Buchnera aphidicola (Therioaphis trifolii): one gene and its partner. The protein of the gene in region 1 binds, or shares a complex with, the protein of each later gene. Links are inferred from orthologs where the notes say so. Each region holds a gene or a part of one and is shown in the gene's direction. Other genes may lie near its edges.

Region 1 (3,258 bases):
GTAGTTCGGGCAACAATTAATGGTTTAAAAAATATGCAATCACCAGAATCTATTGCTGCTAAAAGAAATAAGACTATTTATGAAATATTAGGATAATTTAAAAATGATAAAAAAAATTTTTATTACGCAAATTAAAAGTAGTATTGGTCGTTTACCTAAACATAAAGCAACAATATTAGGTTTAGGATTACGGAGGATTGGTCATACTGTAATTAGAAAGGATACTCCATCTATTCGAGGAATGATTAATAAAGTATCTTATATGATTAAAATTACAAGAGGATAAAAAATTGTATTTAAATACTTTAAAATTTGTAAAAAATTCAAGAAAAAAAAAAAAAAGAGTTGGTCGTGGAATTGGTAGTGGTTTAGGAAAAACATGTGGTAGAGGACATAAAGGTCAAAAATCAAGAACAGGTGCAAGTATTAGAAGGGGTTTTGAAGGTGGTCAAATGCCTTTATATCGACGTATTCCAAAATTTGGATTTTCTTCTTACAAAAAAAATCTTAAAATGGAAGTGAGATTATCAGATATTAATAAAATACCTAATAAAATAATTAATATAGAGATATTAAAAAAATTTAATATTATTAAAAAAAATATTAAATATGTGAAAATTATTAATACAGGAAAGTTAGATAAAAAAATTGATATTAAAGGTTTAAAAGTAACAAAAAGTGTTTTTTCGATTATTAAAAAATTAGGTGGAAAAATTGAGGAAATAGTTTCAAAAAAATGATTAATATCATGCAATATAAATTAAAAAATTTTAGTAAAACTTTGTTAGAATTAAAACAAAGAATTGTTTTTGTAATTTTTGCAATAATAATTTTTCGAATTGGTTTTTTTATACCTATTCCTAGTATAAATATTTCTATGTTATCAAATTTTTTAAAATTGCAAAAAAATACAATTATTGATTTATTTAATATGTTTTCTGGTGGTGCATTAAGTCATGCTTCTATTTTTTCATTAGGTATTATGCCTTATATTTCTGCTTCTATTATTATGCAATTATTATCATTAAGTATCAAACGATTATCAGATATTAAAAAAGAAGGAGAAATTGGAAAAAAAAAGATTTATCAATATACCAGATTTATTACTTTAATTTTATCAATTATACAATCTACTATAATATCATTTTCTTTACCAAAAATATTAAGTATACAAATATTGATACCTAATCCAAATTTTTATTTTTATTTTAGTACAATATTAAGTTTAAGTACTGGTACAATGTTATTAATGTGGTTAGGTGAATTAATTACTGAATGTGGTATTGGAAATGGTATTTCTATTATTATGTTTATTGGTATTATATCTAAGATACCTTTAAATATAATAAATATATTTCATCAAATGTATTATGGTAATATATCAATATTATTTTTATTTTTTATTTTTATTTTAATTTTTTTAATAGTTTTTTTTATTGTTTTTATTGAACAAAGTTATCGAAAAATTATTTTATATCATTCTAAACAACGTAATTTACATAAAATGTATATAATGCAACATACGCATTTACCATTAAAAATTAATATGTCAGGTATATTACCAGTAATTTTTTCATCAAGTATTATTATTCTTTTATCTACAATATGTTCATGGTTAGAAATGAATTTTCATTTTACTATTTTATCTATTATAAAAAATTATATACAACCTGGTAAAATATGTTATATAATAATTTATTCTATATTAATTACTATTTTTTGTTTTTTTTATTCTAATTTAATATGTAATGCAGTAGATATTTCAAAAAATTTAAAAAAATCTGGTGTATTTATTCCAGGAATTCGACCTGGAATAAAAACAGCAAAATATATTAATGATATTATTAATAAATTAATTTTTATAAATTCTTTATATATTATTTTTATTTTTTTAATATCAGAATTTTTTAGAATTATTATATATGTTCCATTTTATATTGGAGGTACTTCATTATTAATTATTGTTGTTGTAATTATTGATTTTATATCTCAATTTCAAACATTGATGATATCAAATAAATATAATTCTATTTTAAAAAAATCAAATTTAGGAATAAATAATTTTTTTATATAAAATAATAAAATAAAATATTTTTATAAATATAAATATGGTATTATTATGAAAGTACGAACATCAGTAAAAAAAATATGTCGAAATTGTAAAATTATTAAACGAAGAAATGTTATTCGAGTATTATGTACTAGTTATCCAAAACATAAACAGCGTCAAGGATAATTTTTTTTAAAAATTTACTTTATAATATTGTTTATTTATAATAATATTAATTATTAATATAATTATAGAGGAATATAATGGCACGTATTGCAGGAATTAATATTCCAAATGATAAACATACCATTATTGCATTACGTTTAATATATGGTATAGGTAAAACTCGTTCTAAAAATATTTGTACATATTGTAATATATCTAAAATTACAAAAATTAAAGATTTAACTGAAAAGCAATTAAATTTATTACGTCATTCAATATCTAAATTGGTTTTAGAAGGAGATTTAAGAAGAGAAAAAACATTAAATATTAAAAGATTAATAGATCTTGGATGTTATAGAGGTTTTCGTCATCGTAGAGGATTACCTGTACGAGGTCAAAGAACAAAAACAAATGCTCGTACTAGAAAAGGTCCTCGTAAACCAATAAAAAAATAATTTTAGAGAGTTTATAATATGGTAAAATCTGTAACTAGAACAAAAAAAAAAATTAAAAAAAAAATTTTAGATGGAATTGCATATATACATGCATCTTTTAATAATACAATAGTTACAATTACTGATCGTCAAGGTAATGTTTTAGGATGGGCTACTTCAGGAGGTTCTGGATTTAGAGGTTCTCGTAAATCTACTCCATTTGCAGCTCAAGTTGCTGTTGAAAGATGCGTGGAATTAATTAAAGATTATGGAATAAAAAATTTAGAAGTTATGGTAAAAGGACCAGGTCCGGGAAGAGAATCTACTATTCGAGCTTTAAATGCTTCAGGATTTAAAATTACTAATATTACTGATATCACTCCAATTCCTCATAATGGTTGTCGTCCACCAAAAAAACGTCGTGTATAAATTTTAAAATTTTGAGATATTAAAATGGCAAAATATTTAGGACCTAAATTAAAATTAAGTCGTAGAGAAAATACTGATTTATTTTTAAAATCAGGATATCGTTCTCTTGATTCAAAATGTAAAATTAATCAATTACCTGGTCAACAAGGATCAAGAAGATCAAGATTATCTGAATATGGA
Region 2 (3,372 bases), 200 kb from region 1 along the record:
TCGTGTTAATTATATTAGTAAAAAATTAAATATAAAAGAAATGTATAAAGCTAGTCAATGTATTATTGGAGAATATGATTTTACTTCTTTTAGATCTAATTATTGTCAATCTAATTCTCCATATAGAAAAATTATTAATATTAATATATTTAAATTAAAAAAATTTATTTTTATTGATATAGAGGCTGATTCTTTTTTACAATATATGGTAAGAAATATTATTGGTTGTTTAATTGATATTGGTAAGATGAAAAAAAATTTTAAATGGATAATATATGTTTTAAAAAAAAAAAATCGTTCTTTTTGTTCTTCTACTGCTAATCCTTATGGATTATATCTTTTATCAATTAAATATCCTAATTGTTTTAAAATTCCTGTATATAATTTTTAAAATTATTATAAAATACAATATTATTAAAAATAAATAATAAATCATTTTATTTTAATTGTATTTTTATATTTTATTTTATAATATAATTAATTATAAATTTTAATTTTTTATTTATAATATATTTTTATAATAAATTATATATTAATAAAATTATATGAGATTAATAATATGTTCTTAAAAATAATAAAAAAATTGTTTAATAAAAAAAATAATTATATATCAAAAGAAATCAAAAACATTGTATATAATATTAATAATTTAGAAAATTATTTTAGTAAATTAACAAATGATCAATTAAAAAAAAAACTCAATTTTTTAGAAATTGTATAAAAAATGGAAAATCATTAGATGAATTATTACCTGAAGCTTTTTCAACAGTAAGAGAAGTTAGTAAAAGAATTTTTAATATGAGACATTTTGATGTTCAATTAATGGGAGGAGTGATTTTACATCAAAATTGTATTGCTGAAATGTGTACTGGTGAAGGAAAAACTTTAACTTCAACTTTACCTGCATATTTAAATGCTTTAAGTGGAAATGGAGTTCATATAGTAACAATGAATGAATATTTAGCACAACGTGATGCTAAAAAAAATAAACCATTATTTGAATTTTTAGGATTAAAAGTTGGTATTAATTTATCAGGTATGTCTATAATAGAAAAACAAAAGGCGTATCATTCTGATATTGTTTATGGTACAAATCATGAATTTTGTTTTGATTATCTTCGTGATAATATGGTATTTTCTTCTAAAAAAAAAGTTCAAAAAACTTTACATTATGTATTAATTGATGAAGTAGATTCAATATTAATTGATGAAGCACGTACTCCATTAATTATTTCTGGGTCTTCAAAAGAAAATATTGAAGTATATAATATTTTTAATAAAATGGTTCCTTATTTTGTTAAACAAAAAACACAAAAAATAAATTATTCATCTAAAGATGGTGATTTTTTTATTGATGAGAAAAATAAACAAGTTTTTTTAACTGAAAATGGTTTAAAAAAATTTGAATTTTTATTATTAAAATTTAATTTTATTAATAAAGATCAATCTTTATATTCAACTCAAAATTTTATTTTTATTCAATATATTATTGCTGCTTTACGTGCTCATTTTATTTTTAATCGTGATATTGATTATATAATAAAAGATAATAAAATTATTATTATTGATGAACATACTGGACGAATGATGTTAGATCGAAGATGGTCAGATGGTTTACATCAAGCAATAGAAGCAAAAGAACATGTAAATATTTTAGATGAAAGTCAAACATTAGCATCAATTACTTTACAAAATTATTTTAAAATGTATAAAAAAATTTCTGGTATGACAGGAACTGCGCAAACTGAATCTTTTGAATTTCAAGTAATCTATGGTTTAAAAACAATAGTTGTACCTACAAATAATCCGATGATTCGTAAAGATTTACCTGATTTAATATATATGACTGAAAAAGAAAAAATAAATGCTATTATTGAAGATATTAAAAATTGTTTTTTAAAAAAACAACCTGTATTAGTTGGTACAACTTCAATAAAAAAATCTGAAATAATTTCTAAAAAATTATTTAATTTAGGTATTAAACATAATATTTTAAATGCTAAATCATATAAAAAAGAAGCATCTATTATTTCACAAGCTGGAAAATTAAAAGCTGTAACAATTTCTACTAATATGGCTGGAAGAGGTACAGATATTATATTAGGCGGTGTAATTAATGAAAAAATAAATAAATATAAATTAAATGATATAAAAAAAAAATGGCAGAAAGAACATAATGAAGTTATTTTATTAGGAGGCTTACATGTTATTGGAACTGAAAGACATGAATCTCGTCGTATTGATAATCAATTAAGAGGACGAACAGGACGACAAGGAGATCCTGGTTCTTCTAGATTTTATTTATCGTTAGAAGATTCATTAATACGTATTTTTATTTCAGAAAATATAAAAAAAATTATTTTAAATTTTAATTTAAAATTTGGAGAACCAATAGAACATCATTGGATCACAAGTGCAATATCATTTGCTCAAAAAAAAGTAGAAAATTATCATTTTGAAATTCGTAAACAATTAATTGAATATGATGATATTTTAAATACACAAAGAAATATTTTTTACCTTATACGAAATAATATTTTAAAAATTAAAAATATTAAATATTTTATAAAAAAAAATTTAATTGATATAATTAAAAATATTTTAGATAATTATAATAATTATCATAATGATATTATAAATTTAGAAAATATTTTTAAAAATGATTTTAATTTAATATTTTCATTTAAAAAATTATTAAAAAATAATTTATTAATTTCTAAAAAATTAATTTTAAATAAAATATATAAAAAAATACAATATAATTATAAAAAAATAGAAAAAAAAATTGGATATGATAATATTAGAAAAATTGAAAAAAAAATTATATTAAATATTTTAGATTTTTTTTGGAAAGAACATTTATTATTTATGGAATATTTACGTCAAGGAATACATTTTAGAGGATATTCGCAAAAAGATCCTAAACAAGAATATATTAAAGAATCATTTTTTATATTTTCAAATATGTTAAATATATTAAAATATGAAATTAGTTCAAATATAATAAAGAAAATATTTTATTTATGATTTTTATTTAATTTTTATTTTTGTATAAATTATTAAATATATAAAATTATCATATTATTTGGAATATAATTATGCGTATTGAAGAAGATATTAAATTAGGTTTTAAAGATGTTTTAATTGTACCTAAAAGATCTGCATTAAAAAGTCGTTCAGAAGTCAATTTATTTAGAAATATAAATTTTAAATACTCTAAATTTAATTATTTAGGAGTTCCTATTATTGCTTCAAATATGGATACTGTAGGTACATTTAGTATGGCAGTTAAATTATCAAAATTTAATATTTTAACAGCTATACATAAATATTATAGTATTCAAAATTGGAAAAATTTTATTTTTAATACAT

What was found.
Region 2: the proteins of secY (region 1) and secA are in contact, whole or in part, in a crystal structure (PDB 3DIN), measured with the Thermotoga maritima proteins. The link is inferred for Buchnera aphidicola (Therioaphis trifolii) from one-to-one orthologs. Residues at the interface, in WP_004081795.1 of Thermotoga maritima: Glu108, Gly109, Glu110, Glu111, Ala236, Glu237, Arg238, Arg239, Ile240, Thr241, Ile242, Gln243, Tyr244, Ala245, Arg246, Arg247, Val248, Thr249, Gly250, Arg251, Arg252, Val253, Tyr254, Gly256, Ala257, Ser258, Thr259, Tyr260, Leu261, Pro262; in WP_004082002.1 of Thermotoga maritima: Glu261, Ala262, Arg263, Lys300, Ala301, Arg302, Thr303, Ile304, Ile305, Leu323, Tyr324, Asp325, Pro326, Val329, Ser330, Tyr333, Ile336, Lys340, Phe345, Val349, Glu363, Phe364, Tyr374, Ser375, Gly376, Gly377, Glu393, Ile395, Thr482, Ser483.

The regions. Positions count from the first base shown.
Region 1 is NZ_CP032996.1:356,183-359,440, reverse strand. What follows is about bases 1-2,905. They hold secY (preprotein translocase subunit SecY), read left to right. Parts: upstream 1-736; coding sequence 737-2,074; downstream 2,075-2,905. Other genes in these bases: rpsK (30S ribosomal protein S11), read left to right, coding at 2,689-2,905; rpsM (30S ribosomal protein S13), read left to right, coding at 2,314-2,670; rpmJ (50S ribosomal protein L36), read left to right, coding at 2,120-2,236; rplO (50S ribosomal protein L15), read left to right, coding at 291-740; rpmD (50S ribosomal protein L30), read left to right, coding at 104-286. In the rest of the region: more of rpsK, read left to right, coding at 2,906-3,078; rpsD (30S ribosomal protein S4), read left to right, coding at 3,103-3,258. UniProt on the Escherichia coli protein: The central subunit of the protein translocation channel SecYEG. Consists of two halves formed by TMs 1-5 and 6-10.
Region 2 is NZ_CP032996.1:153,299-156,670, forward strand. What follows is about bases 354-3,372. They hold secA (preprotein translocase subunit SecA), read left to right. Parts: upstream 354-717; coding sequence 718-3,027; downstream 3,028-3,372. Other genes in these bases: truA (tRNA pseudouridine(38-40) synthase TruA), read left to right, coding at 354-391; D9V81_RS02135 (hypothetical protein), read left to right, coding at 560-721; D9V81_RS00735 (GMP reductase), read left to right, coding at 3,099-3,372. Outside these bases: more of truA, read left to right, coding at 1-353. UniProt on the Escherichia coli protein: Required for protein export, interacts with the SecYEG preprotein conducting channel.